One region of the Streptomyces sp. NPDC104761 genome, then DNA from elsewhere that is predicted to be linked to it. Evidence: riboswitches for the same ligand, from Rfam matches in the RefSeq annotation. Region 1 holds a riboswitch; the other holds the start of a gene.

The links. Region 1 has a riboswitch for ZMP and ZTP ahead of ACZ63F_RS15615 (glycine hydroxymethyltransferase). Riboswitches for the same ligand answer to the same signal wherever they lie in the genome.
Region 2: another riboswitch for ZMP and ZTP. It lies ahead of ACZ63F_RS03830 (bifunctional 5,10-methylenetetrahydrofolate dehydrogenase/5,10-methenyltetrahydrofolate cyclohydrolase); the one in region 1 lies ahead of ACZ63F_RS15615 (glycine hydroxymethyltransferase).

The regions. Positions count from the first base shown of each region.
Region 1 is NZ_JBVJNZ010000005.1:31,728-45,653, forward strand. Features, by position in the region: gene ACZ63F_RS15585 (decaprenyl-phosphate phosphoribosyltransferase) at 1-257, opposite strand, end outside; gene ACZ63F_RS15590 (phosphatase PAP2 family protein) at 337-837, opposite strand; gene ACZ63F_RS15595 (FAD-binding oxidoreductase) at 977-2,332, shown strand; gene ACZ63F_RS15600 (decaprenylphospho-beta-D-erythro-pentofuranosid-2-ulose 2-reductase) at 2,358-3,113, shown strand; gene ACZ63F_RS15605 (2'-5' RNA ligase family protein) at 3,128-3,706, opposite strand; gene trpS (tryptophan--tRNA ligase) at 3,836-4,849, opposite strand; gene ACZ63F_RS15615 (glycine hydroxymethyltransferase) at 4,995-6,449, opposite strand; ZMP/ZTP riboswitch at 6,483-6,573, opposite strand; gene rocD (ornithine--oxo-acid transaminase) at 6,678-7,883, shown strand; gene ACZ63F_RS15625 (glutathionylspermidine synthase family protein) at 7,950-9,140, opposite strand; gene ACZ63F_RS15630 (hypothetical protein) at 9,148-9,492, opposite strand; partial or broken gene ACZ63F_RS15635 (hydrolase) at 9,760-10,698, shown strand; gene ACZ63F_RS15640 (DMT family transporter) at 10,817-11,644, shown strand; gene ACZ63F_RS15645 (CGNR zinc finger domain-containing protein) at 11,723-12,244, opposite strand; gene pdxR (MocR-like pyridoxine biosynthesis transcription factor PdxR) at 12,475-13,926, opposite strand, start outside.
Region 2 is NZ_JBVJNZ010000001.1:831,084-845,009, reverse strand. Features, by position in the region: gene ACZ63F_RS03900 (Gfo/Idh/MocA family protein) at 78-1,277, shown strand; gene ACZ63F_RS03895 (L,D-transpeptidase family protein) at 1,319-2,014, opposite strand; gene ACZ63F_RS03890 (SDR family NAD(P)-dependent oxidoreductase) at 2,261-3,079, opposite strand; gene ACZ63F_RS03885 (hypothetical protein) at 3,130-3,666, shown strand; gene ACZ63F_RS03880 (MBL fold metallo-hydrolase) at 3,772-4,401, opposite strand; gene ACZ63F_RS03875 (S-(hydroxymethyl)mycothiol dehydrogenase) at 4,401-5,489, opposite strand; partial or broken gene ACZ63F_RS03870 (MBL fold metallo-hydrolase) at 5,707-7,053, shown strand; gene ACZ63F_RS03865 (rhodanese-like domain-containing protein) at 7,051-7,374, shown strand; gene ACZ63F_RS03860 (sulfite exporter TauE/SafE family protein) at 7,371-8,132, shown strand; gene ACZ63F_RS03855 (metal-sensitive transcriptional regulator) at 8,264-8,551, opposite strand; gene ACZ63F_RS03850 (rhodanese-like domain-containing protein) at 8,643-9,224, shown strand; gene ACZ63F_RS03845 (ABC transporter ATP-binding protein) at 9,304-11,070, shown strand; gene ACZ63F_RS03840 (hypothetical protein) at 11,127-11,423, opposite strand; gene ACZ63F_RS03835 (nuclear transport factor 2 family protein) at 11,597-11,962, shown strand; ZMP/ZTP riboswitch at 12,142-12,224, shown strand; gene ACZ63F_RS03830 (bifunctional 5,10-methylenetetrahydrofolate dehydrogenase/5,10-methenyltetrahydrofolate cyclohydrolase) at 12,249-13,097, shown strand; gene ACZ63F_RS03825 (CU044_5270 family protein) at 13,101-13,926, opposite strand, start outside.

The sequences.
Region 1 (13,926 bases):
TCGGCGTCCCGGGCGTCGTTGATCAGGTAGACGGCTGCGGCGCAGGCCGTGAAGAGGGCGAAGGTCAGGGCGAGGCGGCCGAGCGCGGGCACCGAGAAGAGGCGTCCGGCGGCGGCCGGGGCGGCGACGACGAGGGTGTTCTTGACCCACTGCTTGGGGCGGGTGGTCCGCAGCAGGCCCGTGAGGAGGCCGCCGGGGGTGACACGCGCGCGTGCCGGTGCGTGGGCCCGGGAGGGGTGGGCGCGCTGTCCGTGCAGAGTCGTTTCAGCGGCGCCCTCCGCCCGGCCCTCCCCCGGTGCCGTTCCGGCGGCCTCCTGCGCGGCGGCGTGCGCGGTCTCAGTCACGGCCCGCTCCGCTCATCCAGCGTGCCCCGGCGCGGGCCGTGAGCGCCCCGAGGGCCGCGCCCGCCGCCACGTCGGTCGGGAAGTGCACGCCGACGACCAGCCGGGACAGGCACATGGCGGCCGCGAGCGGCGCGAGGGCGGGCACCCCGAGTGCGCCGAAGGCGACGGCGGCGGCCGCCGCGGAGGTGGCGTGCGAACTGGGGAACGAGTGCCGGCCCGCGGTGCGCATCCGGGGCCGGACGTGCGCGGGGCGGGCCCTGCGTACGACCCGTTTGACGCCCATGCTGCCGAGGTGCGCGACCGCGACGAGCGCCGTGCCGCGCAGCCAGGCGCCGCGCCGCGCGCCGTCCACGGCGGCCCCGGCGAGGCCCGCCGCGAGCCAGAGCGCGCCGTGCTCACCGGCGAGGGAGAGACCGCGCGCGGCCGACGCGACGCGTGGATCGGCGCCGCAGGCGTGCAGTGCGGAGAGGATCCGGTGGTCCATGTCGTCCATTGGACTCACTGTTCACCCTCACCCCGCCAAAGCTACGACCATATTGAGCGACATTCGGATAATCACCCGTTTCGGGGAGTCAGGCGATCTCCCGTGGCCAATAGCGCTAATTTCCCATAACGGGCGTTACGGTCGCCGTATGTCTGGAGAGACCGTCCCCGTCACCGGCTGGGGCCGCACCGCCCCCACCGCCGCCCGCCTGATCCGTCCCCGGACCTACCAGGAGGCGGCGGACGCGATCCGGAACTGCGGGGCGCGCGGCGGTATCGCGCGAGGCCTCGGGCGGGCCTACGGCGACGCGGCGCAGAACGCCGGCGGTGCCGTGCTCGACATGACGGGTCTGGACCGCGTCCACGCCATCGACGCCGACGGCGGCACCGTGCTGTGCGACGCCGGGGTCTCGTTGCACCGCCTGATGGAGGTGCTGCTGCCGCTCGGCTGGTTCGTCCCGGTGACCCCGGGGACCCGCCAGGTGACGGTGGGCGGCGCTATCGGCGCCGACATCCACGGCAAGAACCACCATGTCTCGGGATCGTTCTCCCGCCACGTGCTGTCCTTCGAACTCCTCACCGCCGACGGCCAGGTCCGCACGGTGAGCCGCGGCACCCCGCTGTTCGACGCGACGGCCGGCGGCATGGGTCTGACCGGAGTGATCCTCACGGCGACCGTCCGCCTCCTCCCCGTCGAGACGTCGTACATGTCCGTCGACACCGAACGCGCCACCGACCTCGACGACCTGATGGCCCGCCTGACCGGGACCGACCACCGCTACCGCTACTCGGTCGCCTGGATCGACCTGCTCGCGCGCGGGGCGGCGACCGGGCGCGCTGTGCTCACCCGCGGCGACCACGCGCCCAGGGAGGCGCTCGCCGGGAACCGCCGCGCCGGGCGCGCCCCGTTGGCCTTCCGCCCCCGCGAGCTGCCACCCGCCCCGGCCTTCCTCCCCGACGGCCTCCTCGGCCGCACCACCGTCGGCGTCTTCAACGAGCTCTGGTACCGCAAGGCGCCCCGCGCCCGGGTCGGCCAGCTCCAGCGCATCTCCGCGTTCTTCCACCCCCTGGACGGCGTACCGCACTGGAACCGCGTCTACGGCCGGGCCGGCTTCGTCCAGTACCAGTTCGCCGTCGGACACGGCCAGGAGGCCGCCCTGCACCGGATCGTGGCCCGGATCTCCGAGCGCCGCTGCCCGTCCTTCCTGGCCGTCCTCAAACGCTTCGGCGAGGCCGACCCCGGCTGGCTCTCCTTCCCCGTGCCCGGCTGGACCCTCGCCCTCGACATCCCCGCCGGGCTGCCCGGTCTCGGCGCCTTCCTCGACGAACTCGACGAGGAGGTCGCCGGCGCCGGCGGCCGCGTCTACCTCGCCAAGGACGCCCGGCTCCGTCCCGACCTGCTCGCCGCGATGTACCCGCGGCTCGCCGACTTCCGCGCCCTGCGCGCGGAGCTGGACCCCCGCGGGGTCCTCGTCTCCGACCTGTCCCGCCGTCTCGGTCTCTAGTCCTCCTCCAGCCCAAGGAGTTGCCGTGAAGGACGCCTTCGGAATGCCCCAGTCCCTGCTGGTCCTCGGCGGTACGTCGGAGATCGCGCTGGCCACCGCGCGCCGGCTGATCGCCCGCCGCACCCGCACGGTCTGGCTGGCCGGCCGCCCCTCCCCCGGCCTCGAACAGGCCGCCGAGCAGCTGCGCGCCCTCGGCCCCGACGTCCACACCGTCCCCTTCGACGCGCTCGACCCCGAGTCCCACGAGACGGCTCTCGGCAAGGTCTTCGCCAACGGCGACATCGACCTGGTCCTGCTCGCCTTCGGCATCCTCGGCGACCAGGCCACCGACGAGCGCGATCCGGTGAACGCCGTGCGCGTCGCCCAGACCAACTACACGGGCGCCGTCTCGGCGGGCCTGGTCGCGGCACGGGCCCTGCAGGCCCAGGGCCACGGCTCCCTGGTCGTCCTCTCCTCCGTCGCCGGCGAACGCGCCCGCCGCGCCAACTTCATCTACGGCTCCAGCAAGGCGGGCCTGGACGCCTTCACGCAGGGACTGGGCGACGCGCTGCACGGGACTGGCGTGCACGTGATGGTCGTACGGCCCGGATTCGTCCGCACGAGGATGACGCGGGGCCTGGCGGAAGCCCCGCTCGCCACCACCCCTCAGGCGGTGGCGACGGCGATCGAACTGGGGCTGCGCAGGCGCTCGGAGGTGGTGTGGGTACCGGGCACGCTGCGCGTGGTGATGTCGGCACTGCGGCACATGCCGCGGTCGGTCTTCCGCAGGCTGCCCGTCTGACTCCGGCCCGCGGGCTACCGGCTGGGGATGGATCCCCGCTCCGCGTGCCCCACCTGAGGCGGCACGACAGCGCCCCCGAACACGTAGTCACGCAGCTTCCGCCACACCCCGTCCGCGCCCTGCTCGTACAACGCGAACCCGGTACAGGGCCACTCGGCCTCGTAACCGGCCAGGTCGGCGAACGCCCGGTCCATGGCGGCCTCGTCGATCCCGTGAGCGACGGTCACATGAGGGTGGTACGGGAACTGCAGTTCCCTGGCGAGGGGTCCCGCCTCGTCCCGCACCCGTGCCTGGAGCCAGGCACACTCCTCGGCCCCCTGGGCGACCCTGACATAGACCACCGGCGACAGCGGCCGGAACGTCCCCGTACCGCAGAGCCGCATCGGGAAGGGCCGCCCCGCCGCGGCGACCTCGCCGAGGTGTGCCTGAACCGCGGCCAGCTCCCCTTCGTCGACCTCGGTCGGCGGCAGCAGGGTCACGTGCGTGGGGATGCCGTGGGCCGCGGCGTCGCCGAAGCCCGCGCGCCGCTCCTGGAGCAGGCTGCCGTGAGGCTCCGGGACCGCGATCGACACGCCGATCGTTACGGTCCCCACGTCATCTCCCGTCGGTCGTGGTGGGCGGACACATGTCGGGTTCGTACCCGGGCGTCCGGCTTCGACTGTACGGCCACGGCCGCCTCCCGGGCAGCCGTGGCCGAAGTGATGTGCAGCGCTTCGCCCCGCTCAGTGCTTGGCGGGCAGGAAGCCGACCCTGTCGTAGGCCTGGGCCAGGGTCTCGGCCGCGACGGCCCGCGCCTTCTCGGCACCCTTGGCGAGGATCGAGTCGAGGGTCTCCGCGTCGTCCAGGTACTGCTGGGTGCGCTCCCGGAACGGGGTGACGAAGTCGACCATGATCTCGGCGAGGTCCGTCTTGAGCGCGCCGTACATCTTGCCCTCGTACTCCTGCTCGAGTTCGGCGATCGACCTGCCGGTGAGGGTGGAGTGGATGGTGAGCAGGTTGGAGACGCCCGGCTTGTGCTCGGCGTCGTAGCGGATCACGGTCTCCGTGTCGGTGACCGCGCTCTTGACCTTCTTCGCGGTCGCCTTCGGGTCGTCGAGCAGGTTGATGAGGCCCTTCGGCGTGGACGCCGACTTGCTCATCTTGATCGCCGGGTCCTGCAGGTCGTAGATCTTCGCCGTCTCCTTGAGGATGTACGGCTTCGGGATGGTGAAGGTCTCGCCGAACCGGCCGTTGAAGCGCTCGGCGAGGTCGCGGGTGAGCTCGACGTGCTGACGCTGGTCCTCGCCGACCGGGACCTCGTTGGCCTGGTAGAGCAGGATGTCCGCGACCTGGAGGATGGGGTACGTGAACAGGCCGACGCTCGCGCGGTCGGTGCCCTGCTTGGCGGCCTTGTCCTTGAACTGGGTCATCCGGCTGGCCTCGCCGAAGCCGGTGAGGCAGTTCATGACCCAGGCGAGCTGGGCGTGCTCCGGGACGTGGCTCTGCACGAAGAGGGTGCAGCGGTCCGGGTCCAGGCCGGCCGCGAGCAGCTGGGCGGCGGCGAGCCGGGTGTTGGCGCGCAGGTCGGCGGGGTCCTGCGGGACCGTGATCGCGTGCAGGTCGACGACCATGTAGAAGGCGTCGTGGGACTCCTGGAGGGCCACCCACTGGCGGACGGCGCCGAGGTAGTTGCCCAGGTGGAACGAGCCGGCGGTGGGCTGGATGCCGGAGAGCACGCGGGGTCGGTCAGAGGCCATGCTCACCATTCTCTCAGAGGGCGAGGGTGGGATCGGCCCGGCGGTGGGGGGTGGTTTCGGAGCGCGGGGGACTGCGGGCCCGGCGGGGGCTTGTCGCGCAGTTCCCCGCGCCCCTTTCAGGGGCGCTGCCCCTGACCGGCGCCGATCAGCCCAGGTCGATCTCCGGGTACAGCGGGAAGCCGGCGACCAGGTCCGTCGCGCGCTGGGCGATCTCCGTGGAGACCTTCTCGTCGAGGACGTGCGAGGCCTTGCTCGGCGCGCCGGACTTCGTCGTGCCCGGCTCGGTCGTGGTCAGGACGCGGTCGATCAGGCCCGCGACCTCGTCCATCTCCGCCGTGCCGAGGCCGCGGGTGGTGAGGGCCGGGGTGCCGACGCGGATGCCGGAGGTGTACCAGGCGCCGTTCGGGTCGGCGGGGATCGCGTTGCGGTTGGTGACGATGCCGGAGTCGAGGAGGGCGGACTCGGCCTGGCGGCCGGTGAGGCCGTACGACGTCTCGACGTCGATCAGGTTGAGGTGGTTGTCGGTGCCGCCGGTGACCAGGGTGGCGCCCCGGCGCATCAGGCCCTCGGCCAGAGCGCGCGAGTTGTCGACGATCCGCTGCGCGTAGTCCTGGAAGGCGGGCTGCCGGGCCTCGGCGAGGGCGACGGCCTTGGCGGCCATGACGTGCGGGAGCGGGCCGCCGAGGACCATCGGGCAGCCGCGGTCGACCTGGTCCTTGAGGGAGTCGTCGCACAGGACCATGCCGCCGCGCGGGCCGCGCAGCGACTTGTGGGTGGTGGTGGTGACGATCTGGGCGTGCGGGACCGGGTCGAAGTCGCCGGTCAGGACCTTGCCCGCGACCAGACCGGCGAAGTGGGCCATGTCGACCATCAGCGTGGCGCCGACCTCGTCGGCGATCTCCCGCATGATCCGGAAGTTCACCAGGCGGGGGTACGCCGAGTAGCCGGCGACGATGATCAGCGGCCTGAAGTCGCGGGCCTGGGCGCGCAGCGCGTCGTAGTCGATCAGGCCGGTGGCCGGGTCGGTGCCGTAGGAGCGCTGGTCGAACATCTTTCCCGAGATGTTCGGGCGGAAGCCGTGCGTGAGGTGGCCGCCCGCGTCCAGGGACATGCCGAGCATCCGCTGGTTGCCGAAGGCCTGGCGCAGCTCGGCCCAGTCCGCCTCGGAGAGGTCGTTGACCTGGCGGGCGCCGGTCTTTTCGAGGAAGGGGACCTCGACCCGGTCGGCGAGGACGGCCCAGAAGGCGACCAGGTTGGCGTCGATGCCGGAGTGCGGCTGGACGTAGGCGTGCCGGGCGCCGAACAGCTCGCGGGCGTGCTCGGCGGCGAGCGCCTCGACGGTGTCGACGTTGCGGCAGCCGGCGTAGAAGCGGCGGCCGATCGTGCCCTCGGCGTACTTGTCGCTGAACCAGTTGCCCATCGCGAGCAGGGTCGCCGGGGAGGCGTAGTTCTCGGAGGCGATCAGCTTGAGCATCTCGCGCTGGTCGTGGACCTCCTGGCCGATGGCGTCGGCGACCCGCGGCTCGACCGCGCGGATCACGTCCAGGGCGGCGCGGTAGGCGGTGGACTCGGTGGACAGGGGCGCGGACTTGTCTGACATTCGGGACCTCCGGACATGGCGTTTCGGCATTCACGGTTCGGCCCAGGCGCACGGCACTCGGTCACGACGCAGGCCGCTCCCCGATGGTCGGTCCCATCCCAGCGCGCCAGTCACGGCCCGCGGATCACATTACCGGGCACGCCGGGCCACAGGGCCGTGGCGTCCACCAGTCGGGCAGGGGCAGAGGGTAGGAAAGGGGGCAATCCCGCCGCGTTCCCTGGAGTCGCCGTGACCACTACGGAAGCCCTCGTCGCCGCCGCCGACGCGCACAGCGCGCACACCTACGACCCGCTTCCGGTGGTGATCGCCACGGCCGACGGCGCCTGGATGACGGACGTCGAGGGGCGCCGGTACCTGGACTTCCTGGCCGGCTACTCGGCGCTGAACTTCGGGCACGGCCACCCCCGCCTGGTCGCGGCGGCGAAGGCGCAGCTGGAGCGGGTGACGCTGACGTCGCGGGCGTTCCACCACGACCGGTTCGCAGCGTTCTGCACGGAGCTGGCCGAGCTGTGCGGGATGGAGACGGTGCTGCCGATGAACACCGGCGCGGAGGCCGTGGAGACGGCGGTGAAGACCGCCCGGAAGTGGGGGTACCGGGTCAAGGGCGTGCCGGCGCAGACGGCGAAGGTCGTGGTGGCGGGCGGGAACTTCCACGGCCGTACGACGACCGTGATCAGCTTCTCCACGGATCCGGAGGCACGGGCGGACTACGGGCCGTACACCCCGGGCTTCGAGATCGTGCCGTACGGCGACCTGACCGCGATGCGGGCCGCGGTGACCGAGAACACGGTCGCGGTGCTGCTGGAGCCGATCCAGGGCGAGTCGGGAGTGATCGTGCCGCCGGAGGGCTACCTGGCCGGGGTGCGGGAACTGACCCGCGAGCGGGACGTGCTGTTCGTCGCGGACGAGATCCAGTCCGGGCTGGGGCGGACCGGGCGGACGTTCGCGTGCGAGCACGAGGGGGTCGTACCGGACGTGTACGTCCTCGGGAAGGCGCTGGGCGGCGGGGTGCTGCCGGTGTCGGCGGTGGTGGCGAACGCGGAGGTGCTCGGGGTGTTCCGGCCCGGGGAGCACGGGTCCACCTTCGGCGGCAACCCGCTGGCCTGCGCGGTGGCGCTGGAGGTGATCGCGATGCTGCGGACCGGGGAGTTCCAGGAGCGGGCGGCCGAACTGGGGGACCTGCTGCACCGCCGGCTGGCGGAGATGACCGGGAGCGGACGGGTGACGGCGGTGCGGGGGCGGGGGCTGTGGGCGGGGGTGGACGTGCATCCGGAGGCGGGCTCGGGGCGGGCGGTGGCGGAGCGGCTGATGGAGCGGGGGGTGCTGGTGAAGGAGACGCACGGGGTGACGGTGCGGGTGGCTCCGCCGCTGGTGGTGGCGGAGGAGGATCTGGAGTGGGGGGTGGAGCAGTTGTGGGGGGTGTTGAGTGCGTAGGGGGGGCGGACCGGTGCGTACTCGGCCGCCGGCCGGTGGGGGTGTTCGCGCAGTTCCCCGCGCCCCTCACGCGGGCAGAATCACGTGCGGCAAGAAGCGGGCGTAATCATCTGTCACCAACCCCTGCGACTCACGTATGCCCAGGCCCGCCGCCTCCTCCGCCACCACCCAGGCGCCCAGCACCACGTGGTTGCCGTCGAAGTCGGGGAGCGGGGCCAGTTCCTGGTAGCAGCAGGGCTCGTCGCGGACGACGGGCTCCGCGCCCGGCGCGTGGACGCGGACGCCCGCGCCCTCGCGGCCCAGCAGCGGCTTGCTGACGTATCCGCGGGTGGCCGCCAGCTCCCTCGGTCCGTCGAGGTAGGCCGGGAGGAGGTTCGGGTGGCCGGGGTACAGCTCCCAGAGGACCGCCAGCAGGGCCTTGTTGCTGAGCAGCATCTTCCAGGCGGGCTCGATCCACATCGTGGTGCCGGTGCCGCCGCCGTTGTCGAGGGTGTCGAGGACGTGGGCGGCGAAGGCGTCGGTGGTGAGCCACTCCCACGGATAGAGCTTGAAGCAGCTGCGGATGAACCGGAGCCGGTTGTCGACGAAGCGGCCGGAGAGGCTGTCCCAGCCGATCTCCTCCATGGGGATCCAGTCGGTGGCGAGGCCCGCCTGGTCCGCCGTCTCCTTGAGGTACGCGACCGTCATCAGGTCCTCGCCGAGCTCGTCGGCGGACGAGTGGGCGAAGTGCAGCGGGGCGCCGGACGGGAGGAGGGGGGCCTGTTTCCGCCAGCCGGCGACCAGGCGTTCGTGGAGGCTGTTCCACTGGTCGGCGCCCGGGAAGCGGTCCTCCATCCAGAACCACTGCGCCGACGCGGCCTCCACCAGGGAGGTGGGGGTGTCGGCGTTGTACTCCAGGAGCTTCGCCGGGCCGGTGCCGTCGTAGCGCAGGTCGAAGCGGCCGTACAGGGAGGGGAGTTCGGCGCGGCGGTGCCAGGACTCGGTGACGGCCGCCGCGACGCGCGGGTCGGTGATGCCCAGGTCGGCGAAACGGTTCTCCTTGACCATGCGGTCCGCCGCCGCCAGGCACATGGCGTGCAGTTCCTCGACGGTCCCCTCCAGCGCCTCCACCTCGTCGAGGGTGAAGGCGTAGTAGGCGCTCTCGTCCCAGTACGGGCGCAGGGTGCCGTCGGGGTGGCGGGTGAGGGGGTAGATCAGACCCTGTTCCTCGACGGTGCGCTGCCAGCCGGGGCGGGGTTCGGTCGTACGGCGTTCCACGGCGCGGTCAGCCGCCGGAGCTGCCGTGCTCGCCGCCGAAGCCGCCCCGCTTGACGCTGTGGCCGCCGCCGGAGGAGCCACCCGAACCGCTGCGCGGCTTGGTGAAGGAGCCGCCGCTGACCCAGCCACCCTTCTTCTTGCCGCCGTAGTAGTAGCCCGCGTCGACGGCGGACTTGGCCGAGGTGCAGTTCTTGTCGGAGACCACCTGGTAGCCCTTGGCCGCGGCGTAGCTGTCGCGGTCGACGCAGCGCTTGTCGGGGTCGGCGGAGCAGGAGGTCAGGGCGGCGGCCAGCAGGCCCATGCCACCGAGGACGACCGTGCCCGAGCGCAGTTGCCGGCGCGCGTCCGCCATGTTCGTTCTCCCCCGTGCGATGCGAAGTCCGGCGAAAGCTTAGACGAGCGGTTTCGAGCCACCACCGGACGGGGCCGGATTGTCATGCACAGGTAAGAAAAACCTGTGAAGTCGCCGGGTCCCTGTCGGCGCGCCACGTCCTGCCGGTACGGTCCTGCTGCCCGTAGGTGAACGATCAACTTCGAAGTCTACGCGCGCAGAACGACTCGTGACGCACCACCCGCACCGCCATCCCTCTCGCACCCCCCACCGATGGAGGAATGACAGATGCCCGGCTTCGCCGTACCGCGCCGCACCCTCACCACGGCTCTGACCGTGCTCGGCCTGCTCACCGCCGGTGCCGCCGTCCAGGCCACCGGCGCCGCGACCCCCGCGCACGCGGCCACCACCTACAAGGTCCTGTTCGACGACGGCCACGCCGAGGAGGCAGGCAACGCGGACTGGATCATCTCCACCAGCAAGCCCGACCCGCTCGCCCAGGACTCCTCCCCGTCCTCGGACAAGGACTGGACCGGCGCGCTGTCGTCGTGGGGCATCGCCCTGCAGAAGACCGGCGACTACAGCCTGAAGACCGCGACGAGCGCCCTCACGTACGGGGGTTCGTCGACGACCGACCTGTCCAAGTTCGACGCGCTGGTGCTCCCCGAGCCCAACACCAGGTTCACCACCGCCGAGAAGACGGCGATCATGAACTTCGTGAAGAACGGCGGCGGGCTGTTCATGATCTCCGACCACACCGGGGCCGACCGCAACAACGACGGCTACGACGCGGTCGAGATCCTCAACGATCTGATGACCAACAACAGCGTCGACTCGACCGACCCGTTCGGCTTCTCGATCGACTCGCTGGACATCAGCTCCGGCTACCCGAAGGCCGTCAGCGACAGCAGCAACCCGGTGCTGCACGGCGGCTTCGGCACGGTCACCAAGAGCCTGATCGCCGACGGGACGACGGCCACGCTCAAGCCCTCGGACAACTCCGCGGTCAAGGGCCTGGTGTACCGAAGCGGCTACTCAGGCAACACCGGTGCCTTCTTCGCCACCAGCACCTTCGGCAGCGGGCGGGTCGCGTTCTGGGGCGACAGCTCCCCGATCGACGACGGCACCGGCCAGTCCGGCAACACGCTGTACGACGGCTGGAACGACAGCGGCGCCACCAACGCGGCCCTCGCCCTCAACGCCACCGCCTGGCTGGCCGGCGCGAGCTGACGTCCGGGACGACGCCCGAGGAGCGGGTCCGGAATCGCCCCGGACCCGCTCGTTCTTACCTTTCCGCCCGATCACCGCAGGCCGCCTCCCCTACAGTCCCTCTGTGCTCTTCGGAATGGTGTGTGCCCTGGCGGCCGCGATCTGCTTCGGTACGGCGACGGTCCTGCAGGCGATGGCCGCGCGGGCGGCCGGTGACGGCGCCGGCGGGGAGGCCGCGCTGCTGCTGCGGGCGGTGCGGCAGTGGCGGTACGTCGTCGGGCTGGGGCTCGACGGGCTCGGCTTCGTGTTCCAGATCCTGGCGCTGCGGGCGCTCCCCATCTACGCGGTCAGCGCGGCCCTGGCCTCGTCGCTCGCGGTGACCGCGGTGGTCGCGGCGCGGCTGCTGCGGGTGCGGCTGAGCGGGGTGGAGTGGGCCGCGGTGGGGGTGGTGTGCGCGGGGCTCGCGATGCTGGGGCTGGCGTCGGGCCCGGAGGGCGACCGGGCCGGGTCCACGGCGTTGAAGTGGGTGATGCTCGGGACCGCGGTGGGGGTGCTGCTGCTCGGCCTGGCCGGCGGGCGGCTGACCGGGCGGGGGCGGGCGCTGGTCCTCGGCCTCGGGGCGGGGTTCGGGTTCGGCGTGGTGGAGGTGTCGGTGCGGCTGATCGACACGCTGCGGCCGGCCGGGCTGTTCACCAACCCCGCGACCTATGCGCTGCTGGTCGGGGGCGGCGGCGCCTTCATGCTGCTGACCTCGGCGCTGCAGCGCGGCTCGGTGACCACGGCGACGGCCGGCATGGTCATCGGGGAGACGATCGGTCCGGCGGCGGTCGGGGTGGTGTGGCTCGGGGACCGCACCCGGGAAGGGCTGACCTGGCTCGCGGTGCTCGGTTTCGCGGTGGCCGTGGCGGGGGCGCTGGCCCTGGGCCGGTTCGGGGAGGCGCCGGTCACGGCCGAGGAGCGGTGAGGCCGCCGTCCCCGGCCTTCCGCACCGGCCTTCCGCCCCGGCCTTCCGCCCCGGCCTTCTGCCCGCGGACGCCCGCCGTCAGTCCGGCACGGCGTCGCGGGTGCGCTGGTAGTGGCGGCGCGCCTTCATCCGGTTGCCGCACACGGCCATCGAGCACCAGCGGGCCTTGTTGGTCCTGCTGCGGTCGATGAGGAACAGCCGGCACTCCGGGTTGGCGCACGGCCGCAGCCGGCCCGGCAGCGTCTGCTGTACGCCGCTCCACGCCATGACCGCCTCCGCGGCCATCCGCCGTTCCGCGGGGGCGTCCAGCTGCCACGACACGCCCGCCGGCGAGAGGTGCGGGCGGGAGGTGACGCCGTCCAGGAGCGGGGCCAGTGAGGTGGCGGGCAGGTTGCCGCGCACCACCTCCTGAAGAGCGTCGCGGGCGGCCACGAGGCCGCGGAGCTCGGCCGCGGTCCCGCTGCCGCCGTGCGCCCGCTGCCAGGACCGTGCCGCCTCCGGGTCCGCCAGCAGATCCTGGACGACCCCGTTGACGACCGGCGTGCTGTTGAGGAGCTCCAGCAGCAGCGCGTCCTGCTCTTCCCTGTCGGCCACCGCCATCCCTCCTAACCGAATCGACGCACCAGACAGGTTACACGGACGGCCGGAACGGGCGGATCGGCGGAAGCGGCTCGGCCCAAAGGCGCACGCCGGCGCCGACAGAGCCCCTCCAGGGGCTCGGGGAACTGCGCGACCAGCCCCCACCCACCCGCAGCCGAAACGCGGAACAGGATCTGCCCGGCATCGTTCTGCCGGGCCGGGAATCACGTGTCCATCCGGATCCGGGGAACTCAGGCGGCGCCGGTCACACCGGGGTCGGACAGCACCGTGCACAGGGTGTCCAGCGCGCCCGACCAGGCGTGGTCGGGCGGGGTGCCGTAGCCGAGAACGAGGGCGTCGGGGGGTACGACGGCCGCGTCGGGGTGGCGGTGGCGCGGGGTGAGGCTCTCGACGGCGAGGCCGCGGTCCTCGGCGGCCCGGATCACCCGGTCCCGGGTGCCGGACGGCAGCCGCAGCACGGCGTGCAGGCCCGCCGCGATGCCGGTGACCCGGATCGCCGGGGCGCGCTCGGCGAGGGCCGTGACCAGGGCGTCGCGGCGGCGCCGGTAGCGGGAGCGGGCGGCGCGGACGTGCCGGTCGTAGGCGCCGGAGGTGATGAACTCGGCCAGGGTCAGCTGCTCCGGTGCACTGCAGGTGTCGACGCCTCCCTTGACCGCCGTCACCTCCCCGGCCACCGACGGGGGCAGCACCAGCCAGGCCAGCCGCAACCCGGGCGCCAGGGACTTGCTGGCGGTGCCCAGGTAGACCACCTCGTCGGGGGCGAGGCCCTGGAGGGCGCCGACGGGCCGGCGGTCGTAGCGGAACTCGCCGTCGTAGTCGTCCTCCAGGACCAGGCCGCCGGTGCGCCGCGCCCAGTCCACGACGGCCGCCCGCCGGTCGTGGTGCAGCGGCACGCCCATCGGGAACTGGTGCGAGGGCGTCAGCAGCACCGCGGCCGGGCCCTTGGCCAGCTTCGTGGTGTCCGTGCCGAGTCCGTCGAAGGGCAGCGGGACCTGGCGGAGTCCGGCCGCGGTGAGCAGCTGCCAGTGCTCGTCGAGGCCGTACGGCTCCACGGCGACCGTGTCCGCCCCGCGGGCCCGCAGCATGCCGCCGAGCAGGCTCAGGCCGTGCGAGAACCCGGCGCAGATCACGATCCGTTCGGGGTCGGCGCGCACGCCCCGGGCGCGGGCGAGGTAGGCGGCGAGCGCGGTGCGCAGTTCGGGGCGGCCTCGGGGGTCGCCGTAGCCGAAGGCCTCGTTGGGGGCGGCCGTGAGGGCGCGGCGGGCGGCCTTCAGCCACTCGGCGCGCGGGAAGGCGGAGACGTCGGGGAAGCCGGCGCGCAGGTCGTAGGCGGGCCGGTGGGCAGCCGTACCCGCGGGGGTCGCCGCCTGCCGCACCGGCGCCACGCCCCTCGCGACCCGGGTGCCGGAGCCCTGCCGGGCGGTGAGCCAGCCCTCGGCGACCAGGTCGGCGTAGGCGTCGGCGACGGTGTTGCGGGCGATGGCCAGGTCGGCGGCGAGGGTGCGGGAGGAGGGCAACCGGGTGCCGGGGAGCAGCCGGCCGCTGCGCACGGCCTCGCGCAGCGCGTCGGTCAGGCCCCGGCGCAGGCCCGGACCGGCGGCAGGCTCCAGGTGGAGGTCGATGCCCAGGGCGGTCCGCGCGGGCCGGGCGGGCGAAGCGGGCCTGGGTGGTGAAGTGGCCCA
Region 2 (13,926 bases), on a different contig from region 1:
TAAGCGCCCTGCCCGCACCTTCCTGACTTCCTTCCGCCCCTTGACGCCAAGATTCTTCCGCGACGAAAGTAACCTCCATGACTTTCTCACTCGGCATCGTCGGCGCCGGACAGTTCTCCGGCCAGTTCGCCACGCTGTTCCAGGCCCATCCCGGCGTCGGCGACGTGTACGTCACCGACCTGCTGCCCGAGCGGGCGGAGAAGCTCGCCGCCGCCCAGGGTCTGGCGGGCACCTTCCCGTCGTACGAGGCGATGCTGGAGTCCGGCGTCGACGCGATCGCGATCTTCACCCAGCGCTGGACGCACGGCCCGCTGGCCCTCCAGGGCCTGAACGCCGGCAAGCACGTGTACTCCGCGGTCCCCATGGCGATCACGACCGAGGAGATCGCCGCGATCATCGACACGGTCAAGGCGACCGGGCTGACGTACATGATGGGCGAGACCAGCCAGTACAACCCGGCCACCGTGCACGCCCGCAACCAGATCGCCGAGGGCGCCTTCGGCCGGCTCTTCTACGCCGAGGGCGACTACGTCCACGACATGGACCTCGGCTTCTACGACGCCTACCGCTACAGCGGCGGCGAGAACTGGAAGGCGACCGCCAGCTACCCCCCGCTGCTCTACCCGACGCACGCGGTGGGCGGGGTGCTCGGCGCCTGGCAGACGCACGCGGTGAGTGTGTCGGCGATCGGGGTCGTGGACGACCGCGGGGACGGCGTCTTCGACAAGGAGGTCAGCCAGTTCGGCAACGACGTGTCCAACGCGACCGCGCTGTTCGAGGTGGCGGGCGGCGGTTCGTTCCGCACCAACGAGTTCCGGCGGGTGGGCTACCCGTCCCACATCCGTGAGTCCCGCTTCCGGTTCTTCGGCACGGAGGCGAGCATGGAGCAGCTGGCGACGGTCGCACTGTGGCAGGACAAGAAGGGCGTGCAGGACATCAGCGAACTGCTGGAGCCCAAGCCGACCATGTCCCCCGACGACCCGTCCCTGCAGCACATCGCGCCGGAGCTGCGGGCCGCCTTCACCTCGGGGTCGGCGCCGGTGCACGACCGGGCGCGGCTGCCGCGGGAGTTCGACACGCTGCACAACGGGCACGAGGGCAGCCATCACTTCCTGGTGGACGACTTCGTGACCGCCGTCAACACGCGCTCGGTCCCGACGGTCAACGCGTGGGTCGCGGCCCGCTACACCCTGCCGGGCATCATCGCGCACGAGTCCGCGCGGCAGGGCGGGGCCAGGCTGGAGATCCCGGACTTCGGGGACGCCCCGGAGAGCTGAGCCGCGGCCGCCGGCCGGAGCCGGCGGCGGGCCGGGTGCCGTCAGGTGCCCGGCTTGCGGCCGTAGACGTAGACGTCGTCGCCGGTCTTCAGCAGCGACCAGTACTTCTTGGCGGTGGTGGGGGTCATGTTCACGCAGCCGTGCGAGCCCGGCGGGTTCCACATGCTGAGATTCACCGAGTGGAAGGCCTGGCCGCCGTCGAAGAACTGGCTGTAGGGCATCGGCACGTTGTAGACCGAGGAGACGTGGTCGATGTCACGCCAGTAGATCTTCTTCAGGCCGGTGCGCGTCTCGAACCCGTTCCGGCCGGTGCGGACCGGGACCGGGCCGTAGACCAGCTTGTTGCCGTCCTGGATCCAGCTCAGCTGGAGCGTGAGGTTGACGCAGGCGATGCGCCCCTTGTTGGTCGGGCACTTGCCGTCCTTGTTGGGCTTGTTCCCGACGGCCTTCTGCTTGTTCATCAGGTCCATCACGCCCCAGGTGACGGGACCCGCGTACCCGACGGCGGGCGTGATGCCGTGCTTGTTCTGGAAGGCCTGGATCGCCTTGCAGTCGGCGGTGGACTGCTTGCCGTCGACCGGCCGACCGAGGAACTTCTCCACCTGCTTCTGGTACGGCCCGGCCTGCGTGGTGCAGCTCGCCGCCTGCGCCGGAGCGGAGGTGAGGGCGAGTGTGAGCGGCGCCACAAGTCCCGTGACACCGAGCACGACGGCACTTCGTCTGCGTATGTCCCCCATATGAAGCCTGTCTCCTTTTCGGGTTTTTCCTGCGCTGTGGTCTCGTCAGTACTGGACCGCCCGATGCACGGCATTGGTTGTAGGCCGGGTCGGGCTGTGACGAAACGGTTAACTTAGCCGCCGCGGCCGCCCGGGTGGACACCGGTCCCCTTACCCGGAAGTGGACCGCGCCACAGCAACGTGTTCAGCACCGGGCGGACCGCCGAGGACGCCACCCGGCGGGTGCCGGCCGCCGTCGCGACCGCCTCAGCCGCGCTCCGAGCCGAGCCGGGCCTCCCGGTGCGGTCGCAGGGCCGCGTGGAAGCCGCCGTGCACGGCGGTGAGTCCGCCGTCGACGCTCAGGGTGGTGCCGGTGATCCAGGCGGCGTCGCGGGAGGCGAGGAAGGCGACAGCCGCGGCGACGTCCTCGGGCTCGCCCACCCGGCCGAGCGGGTACAGCGAGCGGACGGCGTCGAGTTCGTCGTCCCGGCCCGCCCAGGCCGAGGTGCGGACCGTGCCCGGCTCCACCAGGTTGACCCGGACCCCGCGCGCGGCCGCGTGCCCGGCGAGGGTACGGGTCAGCGAGCCGAGGCCGGCCTTGGCGGCGCTGTAGGCGTGGTTGCCGAAGTCGGCGCGGGCGTTCACCGAGCCGATGCTGACGATCGCGCCCCGGCCGGAGGCGGCGAGATGCGGGAGGGCGGCGCGACAGCAGCGGTGGACGCCGGTGAGCGTGATGTCGAGGTCGAGGGCCCACGCGTCGTCCGGCTGGTCCTCGAAGAGGGGCAGGTCCGGGGTGCAGTGCGCGGCGCAGTTCACCAGGACGTCGAGCGATCCGAGGACGCCGACGGCGCGCTCGACCGCCGCCTCCACCGAGTCCCGGTCGGCGACGTCACAGGCGAACGCCTCGACCGCAAGGCCCTGTTCGCGCAGCGCGGCCGCCGTCCGCTCCGCCTCGGGCAGGTCCCGGTCGGTCGCCAGCACCCGCGCGCCCTCCTCGGCCAGCCGGCGGGCGACGGCCGCGCCGATGCCGCGGGCGGCGCCCGTGACGAGAACTCCGTGTCCGGCAAAGCGAGTCGGTCCGGTCATGACGACGACCGTACGGGGCGCGCGATCAACAGGACAGATACCGTGCGCACATGACCGCGTTCCTGCAGCAACTCCCGGCTCTGATAGGCGTCGTGATCGGCGCGCTCGGTTCGTATCTCGCGGTGGTGCGGGGCGACCGGGCACGGTTCCGGCGGGAGCAGGAGGCGCGCTGGGAGGAGCGGCGGCTTGCGGTGTACAGCGAGTACGCGCGGGCCCTGAAGAAAACGGTGAACCTCACCTACCGCGTAGCCGCCCACCTCGGCAACGACCCGCATCCGCACCCGATCTCCCCGGCCGAGGCCGAGCCGCAGCTTGCGGCGGCCACCGACGGCCGTGATCCGGCCGGGGAGGCGCTGATCATGCTGGGCAGCCGGGAGGTGGTGGAGCAGGCACGGGAGTGGGTGACCGCGGTGATGGCGATGGAACGGTTCATGCGCTCCGGCACGGTCGACCCGGACGCCTGGCAGGACCTGCTGGCGCGGCAGCGGGCCTGCCGGGAGCGCTACTACACCGCCGTACGCAAGGACCTCGCGCTGCCTCCGGGGCACCCGGCGCTCTGGCCCACCCGGCCGGCGTCCGGCGGCTGAGGGGCGTGCCGGTTCGGCGGTGGGGTTCGACAGTAGCGGTTCCGCGATGGCGGTTCCGCGGTGGCCGGCGGCGGGCCTTCCGCGGAAGCCGACGTCACGTACGGGTCAGTGCCCCCGGGCGATCCACTCCGCCAGGTGCGGCGCCTCGGCGCCGATGGTGGTCGGGTCGCCGTGTCCGGTCAGGACCTTCGTCTCCGGCGGGAGGGTGAGGAGCTTGTCCCGGATGGAGTCGATGATCGTCGGGAAGTGGGAGTAGGACCGCCCGGTCGCGCCGGGGCCGCCCTGGAAGAGGGTGTCGCCGGTGAAGACGACGCCCAGGCCGGGGTCGTGGAGGCAGACCGCGCCGGGCGCGTGGCCCGGTGTGTGCAGGACGGTCAGGTCGGCGCCCGCGGCCTCGATGACCAGCCCGTCGGACAGGTGGTTGTCGGGGTCGCGGTCGGGGTGGGTGAGCTTCCACAGCGGCAGGTCGTCGGGGTGCAGCCAGATCTTCGCGCCGGTGAGGTCCGCGAGGGCGGGGGCCGCGTCGATGTGGTCGTTGTGGGCGTGGGTGCAGACGATCGCCTTCAGGACGCGGTCGTCGACGGCCTCGGCGATGGCCCGGGCGTCGTGGGCGGCGTCGATGACGATCACCTCGCGTTCGTCGCCGACGATCCAGACGTTGTTGTCGACGTCCCAGGTGCCGCCGTCGAGGGTGAACTGCCCGGAGGTGACGAGGCGTTCGATGCGGGTGGTCATCACAGCACCACCACCGAACGCAGCACGTCGCCGCCGTGCATCCGCTCGAACGCCTTCTCCACCTCGTCGAGCTGGATGGTCTCGGTGACGAAGGCGTCCAGCGGCAGCCGCCCCTGCAGGTGCAGGTCGATGAGCATGGGGAAGTCCCGGGAGGGCAGGCAGTCGCCGTACCAGCTGGACTTCAGGGCGCCACCGCGGCCGAAGACGTCCAGGAGCGGCAGCTCCAGCTTCATCTCGGGGGTGGGCACGCCGACCAGGACGACGGTGCCGGCGAGGTCGCGGGCGTAGAAGGCCTGCTGGTACGTCTCCGGGCGGCCGACCGCCTCGATGACGACGTCGGCGCCGAAGCCGCCGGTCAGGCCGCGGATGGCCTCGACGGGGTCGGTCTCGCGCGAGTTGACGGTGTGGGTGGCGCCCAGGGAGCGGGCCTTGTCCAGCTTCCGGTCGTCGATGTCGACGGCGATGATCTTCGCGGCGCCCGCCAGGTTCGACCCGGCGATCGCCGCGTCGCCGACCCCGCCGCAGCCGATCACGGCGACCGAGTCGCCCCGGCCGACATTGCCGGTGTTGATCGCGGCGCCGATGCCCGCCATCACCCCGCAGCCGAGCAGACCGGCGACCGCCGGGGAGACGGCCGGGTCGACCTTGGTGCACTGCCCGGCGGCGACCAGCGTCTTCTCGGCGAAGGCGCCGATACCGAGGGCCGGGGAGAGCTCCTGGCCGGTCGCGGCGAGGGTCATCTTCTGCTTGGCGTTGTGGGTGTTGAAGCAGTACCAGGGCCGCCCGCGCAGACAGGCCCGGCACTGGCCGCACACGGCACGCCAGTTGAGGATCACGAAGTCACCGGGCGCGACGTCCGTGACGCCCGCGCCGACCGACTCCACCACCCCGGCGGCCTCGTGGCCGAGCAGGAAGGGGAACTCGTCGGTGATGCCGCCCTGTTTGTAGTGCAGGTCGGTGTGACAGACCCCGCAGGCCTGCACCTGTACGACGGCCTCGCCCGGCCCAGGGTCGGGCACCACGATCGTCTCGACCCGCACGGGCTCGTCCTTGCCCGGTGCGATCACGCCGCGTACTTCCTGCGCCATGGACCTGCCCTTTCGTCGCTCTGCTGACGTGCTGTCCTCCGACCCTACGCGGGAACGATCAGCGACGGCACGCATCGATCGACGCGGATCGTCCCGCACCGCCGCCGTTCGTGTGGCCACCCTCTCCGCCACATACCCCCGGGGGTACCTCTGCTACGGTGGCCTGCATACCCCCGGGGGTAATTCGCCCGGGGATCGAGGAGAGGAGTGTGCTGCCGTGTCCTTCGTCGACACCATCGAGGTGCCCGGGCTGGGCAACCGCAGTTATCTGGCGGGCGGGGCGCACGGCGCCGTCGCGGTCGATCCGCCCCGTGACGTCGACCGGGTGCTGTCGGCCGTCGCCCTGCGCGGGGTGCGGCTCACCCAGGTCGTGGAGACGCACGTGCACAACGACTACGTCTCCGGCGGCCTGGAGCTGGCCCGGCTGACCGGGGCCGCGTACGTGGTGCCGACCGGGGCGCGGGTGGCGTACGAGCGGGTGCCGGTGGCCGACGGAGACGTGCTGGAGATCGAGGCGGGCCTTGCGCTGCGCGCGCTGGCCACCCCGGGGCACACCCCGCACCACACGTCGTACGTGCTGGAGGAGGGCGGCCGCGCGGTGGCCGTCTTCACCGGCGGTTCGCTGCTGATCGGCACGGTCGGCAGGCCCGACCTGGTGGAGCCCCGGCTCACCGGCGAGCTGGCGCGGGCCCAGCACGCCTCGGCGCACCGGCTGGCCGCCGAGCTGCCGGACGAGACGGCCGTGCTGCCGACGCACGGCTTCGGCAGCTTCTGCTCGGCCGGGGACGCGTCCGGCTCGGCCACCACCGTCGGGCGGGAACGGGCGGTGAACGAGGCGCTGGTCAAGGACGTCGACACGTTCGTCGCCGAGCTGCTGGCCGGGCTCGACGACGTCCCCGCGTACTACGTCCACATGGGCCCGCTGAACTCCGGTGGCCCGGCCCCCGTCGACCTGACGCCGCCGGGCCGGGCGGACGCTGCGGAGATCGCGGCGCGGCTGGCCGCCGGGGAGTGGGTGGTGGACCTGCGCACCCGGGTGGCGTTCGCGGCGGGACATGTCCCGGGCACCCTGAACTTCGAGGCCGACGGCCGGCTCGCCACCTATCTGGCCTGGCTGCTGCCCTGGGGCCGGCCGGTCACGCTGCTCGCCGAGTCGGCAGCCCAGCTCGCCGCCGCCCAGCGCGAGCTGACCCGCGTCGGAATCGACCGCCCGGCCGCGGCGGCCACCGGCGCACCGGAGGCCTGGCTGCGCGCGGGCGAGCGGCCCCGCTCCTTCCCCCGGGCCACCTTCGCGGAGCTGGCCGCGCGCGGCCCGGAGGACGTCGTCGTCCTGGACGTGCGCCGGGACACGGAGCGGGCCGACGGCCACATACGGGGTTCGTTCCACATCCCCCTGCACCAGGTGCGGGAGCGGCTGGGCGAGATACCGGGCGGCACGGTGTGGGTGCACTGCGCGGGCGGGATGCGGGCCGCCGTCGCCGCCTCCCTCCTCGACGCGGCCGGGCGCGACGTGGTGGCCGTGGACGACGGGTTCGCGGCGGCGCGGGCGGCCGGGCTGCCGATGGCCCGGCTCACCCCGGCCGAGGCACGGGAGCGCACGGACGCGGACGCCGTTCTGCTGGACGTCCGCGAGGCCGACGCGTGGGCGGCCGGACACGCGCCGGGGGCCGTGCACGCCCCGCTGTCCGGGCTGGCGGCCGGGGCTCCGCTGCCGCCGGCCGTGGCGGACCGCCCGCTCGTCGTGATCTGCCGCTCGGGACGGCGCTCGCGGGAGGCGGCGGCGCTGCTGACCGCCCGTGGGCTGGACGCGGTGGACGTCGTGGGCGGGATGACCGCCTGGCGGGCGGCGGGGCTCGCGGTGACCGCCGAGGGCAGCGCCGGATGAGCGCGCTCCTGCTCGCCCTCGGCGCCGGGGCCGTCACCGGGCTGGCACTCGGGGCCCTGGGCGGTGGCGGCAGCGTGCTGGCCGTACCGGCGTTGATCTATCTGCTCGGCTTCCCCCCGGCCGCGGCCACCACCGCGAGCCTGGTCGTCGTCACCGTCACCTCGGCCACCGCACTCGGCGCGCACGCCCGGCAGGGCGCGGTGCGCTGGCGGGCCGGTGCGGTGTTCGCGGCGGCCGGGATCGTGCCCGCGGCGGTCGGCGGGGCGGTCTCCCGGCAGCTTCCGGCGCCGCTGCTGACCGGGGCGTTCGCGGTGCTCGCCGCCGTGGCGGCGGTGCGCATGCTCCGGCCGGCGCCCGCCCCGCCCGCCCCGGCCGCGGCACCGCCGGTACCGGCTCGGGCGTCCCGGGTGGCCGGGGCGGGCGCCGGGCTCGGCGCGGTGACCGGGGTGCTCGGGGTGGGCGGCGGCTTCCTCGCCGTGCCGTCCCTGGTGAACGTCGTGGGGCTGCGGATGCGCGCAGCGGTCGGCACGAGCCTGCTGGTCATCACGATCAACTCGCTCACCGCGCTGGCGGCGCGTGCCGGTTCGGCGGCGGACGTCGACTGGCCGGCCGTGGGCCCCTTCGCCGGGGCCGCGATCCTCGGCGCCTGGGACGGCAGGCGGCTCGCGGCCCGGCTCTCCGCGGGCACCCTCCAGCGGCTCTTCGCCTGCGCGCTGCTCGCGGTGGCCGCCTTCATGCTGGCCGACGCCGTCCGTTGACGCGCCCAGCGACAGCGCCCTGAAGGGGCGCTGGGGGTACCCCCGGCCGAAGGCTGGGGGAGGAACTGCGCGACCAGCCACGACGGCGCCGCAGCCGGCAGACGGAACAGCGCGGCACTTCCCCGAACGGCTCAAGCCAGCGACAGGAACAGCTTCTCCAGCCGCGCCTTCATCTGCGCGGTCGTCTCACCGTCCGCCCCGCTCCGGGCGGGGTCGACGATGCACTGCTGCAGCCCGGTCGCGATGATCGCGAAGCCCGCCCGGTCCAGGGCTCGCGAGGCGGCGGCGAGCTGAGTGACCACGTCCTCGCAGTCGCGGCCCTCCTCGATCATCTTGATCACGCCGGAGATCTGCCCCTGCGCCCGGCGCAGCCGGTTCAGCACCGACTTGAGCTCGTCGCCCTCGAACTGAAGCTCCACGACCACCACTCCTCACATACCCGTAGGGGTATGTTACCCGCCCCTCGGGCGACCCCGTCGCTCATCACTGCAAGGAAGGATCGCACCCGCCATGACCTCTGCTCCCCCGGACCCGGATCTCACGCCCGCCCAGGCCCTCGCCCGCCTGCCGGAGCTGACCGTCGTCGACGTCCGCACACCCGGCGAGTACGCCACCGGCCATGTGCCCGGCGCCCACAACATCCCCCTGGACACCCTGCACCGGGCCCTGCCCGCGCTCCGCACGGCGGACGGCGGGCTCCTCCTGGTCTGTGCCTCGGGCGCGCGGGCCGAGCGTGCCCGGGCGGTCCTCGCCGAGCACGGCATCCCGGCCGCCACCCTCACCGGCGGCACCCGCGGCTGGGCCGAGCGCGGTCACGAACTGCACCGGCCACAGGGCGGTTCCCCTGCGACCTGGGCCATGGAGCGCCAAGTGCGGTTCACCGCCGGATCCGCCGTCCTCGCGGGCCTGGGCCTCGGGCTCCTGCATCCGGCCGGGCTGCTGCTGTCGGCGGGGGTCGCGGGCGGCCTGGTGTTCTCGGCGCTCACCGACACCTGCGGGATGGCCGCGGTCCTGTCGAAGCTGCCTCACAACAGGCCGCGTCCGGCCGACCTCGACGCGACCCTGGCGAGGCTCGGTTCCGCCCGTGGCTGACCGGGCCCCGGTACCGGGAGCGGCCGTCGTAGCCTGGGGGCGTCGGAGGGCGCCGCCCGCCGCCGGGACGAGGAGCACCGTGACCGCCGCTGACGCACTTCCGACGGGACAGCCCGGTGAGCCCGTGTTCCGGCTGCTGCTCTCCTACGTCCGGCCGCACCGCCGGGCCCTGCTGGCCGGTGCGCTGCTCTCCCTGGTGACGGGTGCGACCGGGCTGCTGCTGCCGCTGGTGGCCCGGGGGTTGATCGACGACCTGTCCCACGACCGTTCCATCACGGGCGAGTTGCTCGCGATGGCGGGTCTCGTGGTCGCCAACGCCGGGGTGGGCGCACTGGGTTCGTACGTCCTGCGGCGCACCGCGGAGTCGGTGGTGCTCGGGGCGCGGCGCACCCTGTCGTCGTATCTGCTCAGGCTCCGGATCACCGCCGTGGACCGGACCGAGCCCGGCGACCTGATGGCGCGGATCACCTCGGACACCACCCTGCTGCGCGAGGTCACCACGGACTCGCTGGTCGCGCTGGGCACCGGCGGTCTCACCCTGGTCGCCACCGTGGTGATGATGGGGGTGGTCGATCCCGTGCTGCTTGCCGTCACCCTCGTCGTGATCGCCCTGGCGGGCACCGTGCTGGGCACGATCGTGCCGCGCATCAACCGGGCGAGCCGCCGGGCACAGGACGCGGTCGGAGTGATGGGGGCCTCGCTGGAGCGGGTCCTGGGCGCGCTGCGCACGGTGAAGGCGTCCGGCGCCGAACACCGGGAGGAACGCGCCCTGCACGAGGCCGCCGAGGAGTCCTGGCGGCAGAGCGTGCGGGCCGCCAAGTGGTCGGCCGCCGCGGGGAACACGGCGGGGCTCGCGATGCAACTGGCGTTCATCACCGTGCTCGCGGTGGGCGGGGCGCGGGTGGCGACCGGTGCGATCGGGGTGGGCACGCTGGTGGCGTTCCTGCTCTACGTCTTCTATCTGATGCAGCCGATCCAGCAGGTCGTCGGGGCGATCACCCAGTACCAGACCGGCGCCGGCGCGCTCGCCCGGATCCAGGAGGCGCTGCGGCTGCCCGCCGAACCCGTGTCCCGGCCCGCCGAGTTGCCGGCCACCGGCACCGAACCGGCCACGGTCGCCTTCACCGACGTACGCTTCCGCTACGCGGACGACCTGCCGTACGTCCACCACGGTGTCAGCTTCGACGTCCCCGCGCGGGGCATGACGGCGTTCGTCGGACCGTCCGGGGCGGGCAAGACCACCGTCTTCTCACTGATCGAGCGGTTCTACGACCCCGAGTCCGGCACGATCGCCGTGGACGGCCGTCCGGTCGCCGACTGGGAACTGCCGCTGCTGCGTTCGGCCATCGGGTACGTCGAGCAGGACGCCCCGGTGCTGTCGGGCTCGCTGAAGGACAACCTGCTCCTCGGCAACCCGGAGGCGGACGAGGACGCGGTCGCGCGGGTGCTGAAGACGACCCGGCTCGACGGCCTGGTGGCCCGGCTGCCGCAGGGGCTGCAGACCCTGGTCGGCCATCGCGGCACCAAGCTGTCCGGCGGGGAGCGCCAACGGGTCGCGATCGCCAGGGCGTTGCTGCGCAGGCCCCGGCTGCTGCTGCTGGACGAGGCCACCTCGCAGCTGGACGCGGTGAACGAGGCGGCGCTCCGGGACACCGTCGCCGACGTGGCACGGTCGACCACGGTGCTGGTGGTCGCGCACCGGCTGTCGACGGTGACCATGGCGGACCGGATCGTCGTCATGGACGCGGGCCGGGTCCGTGCGGTGGGCACGCACCGGGAGCTGGTGGCGGCGGACCCGCTGTACGCGGAGCTGGCGGCGACGCAGTTCCTGGCCTCGGAGCACTGAGGACGAGGAACCGGAAGGGCCGCCCCTGCCGGGACGGCCCTCGGTGTGCGGCGCGGTCAGGCCTCGATGCCCGGCAGCAGCCCCGTGGCGGGCGCGGCCAGGTCGGTGACCTGGTGCAGTTCGCCGAGCTTGTGGAGTCCGTTCAGCCCCTGGACCTGCTCCGAGACCTTCGGCATCTTGCCCCGGTACTCGGCCGGGATGTCGCTGCGGGAGACCGAGTCCAGCACACCGAGCGCGGTGAGCTTGCCGGGGTGCTGCGCGCCCGCGTCGGCCGCGTTCGCCAGCGGCGCGGCGAGGCCGGTGACCCCGACGGCAAGGCCGACGGCGGCGACGATACGTCGTGTTGAGATCATGTCCTCAGCAACGGCCCCGGCACCGGGCCGGACACGGGCAGCCGGTTGGCCTCACCCGCAAGGCGGAGCGCGCGGCCTGCGCTTGCCGAGCCGGGCGGCGCGCGGGACGCTCGATGTGAGGGGCTCGCGCGGCCCGCTCCGCATCGGGTCGCGGGCTCCCGCAGGAGGTCACCATGGGCACCGCGACCGGTTCCACGTTCGACACTGCCACGCTGCGCCGGGCGATAGAGGGGAACACCGGGAACAGTCTTCTGGCGCTCTACGCGGACGACGCGGAGATCCGCATCATCGACCGCAACACCCAGCCCAGCCACCCCAAGGTCCTGCACGGCCGCCAGGACATCGCCGCGATGCTGGACGACGTCTACAGCCGCGACATGACGCACACCCTGGACCAGTGCATCGTCCAGGGCGACAAGGCCGCCTACAGCGAGTCCTGCGAGTACGCGGACGGGGTCCGGGTGCTCGCCGAGTCGATGATCACGCTGCGCGACGGCAAGATCGCCGAACAGATCATGATCCAGGCATGGGACGAGTAGTCGCCAGGACTGGGAGGGTCCAGGTCAGCCCGTGGCCGACCTGGACCTTTTCGGCGCGGGCGACGCTGGGGCACGCCCGCCGCCCGCCGCCCGCGGCCTCGCGCGTGCACGGCGCTGCTGCGGGCGCTCCTGCGGACGACGCACTGCCGCCGGAAACGCCGAACGTCTCGGCTACCCTGAAGGCGGGCCGTGACTGGCGCTGAGGTGGAGCACCACCGGGGAGCGGCCCGCACTGTCGTTGCCGTGCGCCTGGGCGATCAAGGTCGAACCAGCTCAGGAGTGCCGCATGACCCAGGCCCGTCTCATGGACGGAACCGCCGTCGCCCGCCGGATCGTCGAGAAGGCCGCGCAGCAGGCCGCCGATCTCACCGCACGAACCGGTGTCACGCCGTGTCTGGCGACCGTGCTGGTCGGCGAGGACCCCGCCTCCGTCACCTACGTCCGGATGAAGCAGAACCGCAGTCGCAAGGCGGGCATCGCCTCCCGCCACGTGGCCCTGCCCGCCACCACGACCACCGCCGAACTCGTCGGCAGGCTCCGGGAGTTGTCGGCCGACCCGGCGGTACACGGCATCCTGCTCCAGCACCCGGTCGGCGAACACGTCGACGAGCGGGCCGCGTTCGAGGCGATCGCGCCGGAGAAGGACGTGGACGGCGTGACCTTCGCGTCGTTCGCGACGATGAGCTTCGGCCTGCCGGGCTTCGTCTCCTGCACCCCCGGCGGCATGCTGCGCCTGCTCGACGCGTACGACGTCGACCCGGCCGGGAAGCGGGCGGTGGTCGTGGGCCGCAGCGCGATCCTGGGCAAGCCGGCCGGCATGCTGCTGCTCGCGCGAGACGCCACCGTCACCTACTGCCACTCCCGCACCCGGGACCTGTCGGCGGTCGTCCGTGAGGCGGACATCGTGGTCGCGGCCGTCGGCCGGCCCCGGCTGATCGGGGGCCGGGACCTCAAGCCGGGCGCGGTCGTGCTCGACGCCGGCTACAACGAGGGCAACGTCGGCGACGTCGACTTCGACACCGCCGTCGAGCGGGCCTCGCTGATCACGCCGGTGCCGGGCGGGGTCGGCCCGATGACGATCGCCGTGCTGCTGGAGCAGACGGTGGCGGCGGCCGCCCGGCAGCTCGGGGCGTGAGGGTCAGCGCAGCCAGGCGCGGTACTCCATGACGTCCCCGGCCCGCACGCCGTACTCGGGGTCGTCCCGGGTGAAGGTGGTCTCCAGGCCGAGTACGGCGCCGGTGGCCGGGTCCAGGATCAGCATCCGCCGTCCGCCGTTGCCCTCGTCGAAGACGTAGGCCTGCCCGGTGCGGCCCAGCCGGTCGGTGACCTGGCCGGCGGGCCGCAGCCCCTTCGCGTGGGCGAGCAGATCGGCCAGGGCCGCCGACTCGCGCGCCCCGAGCGTCCAGTTGTCCAGCAACTCCGCTGTGGCGTCGAGGAGTCCGGGCGTGGCAAGGGTGTCGCCGTGGATCAGGTCGGTGAGGTACGCGCGGAGCTTCGCGGGGTCGTGCGGGGGTGTGGACAGGGGCGGGGCGTCGCCCCACATCGGCGGGAACGTCCGCCGGCTGAGCACATGGCCGTCCTCGACCCGGCCCGCGTCGGTCAGGACGGGCCGGCCCGCGTGGTCCGGGTCCGTCGCCACGACCACCTCGGTGTGCGTGCCGTCCGCCCGCCACCGCACCACACGCTCCTCGGGCAGGGTGACGGGCGGGCCGTCGTCACTCATGGCCAGGCTCCAGGACTGCACATGGGTGCCCCGGAGCAGCGCCGGGGAGCCGTCCGTGGCGGCCACGGCGGCGAGTCGCGCGACCTGGGCGAGCGGTACGGCGGTGGAGTGGGCGTGGACGGTCAGCGGCCGGGGTGCGGCGACGGCCGGGGCGCCCGAGGGTCCGCCGAGCAGCAAGGTCAGCGTGGTGGCCGTCACGACGGCGGCCGCGGTCAGCCCCCACAGCAGGCGGGGCCGGGCC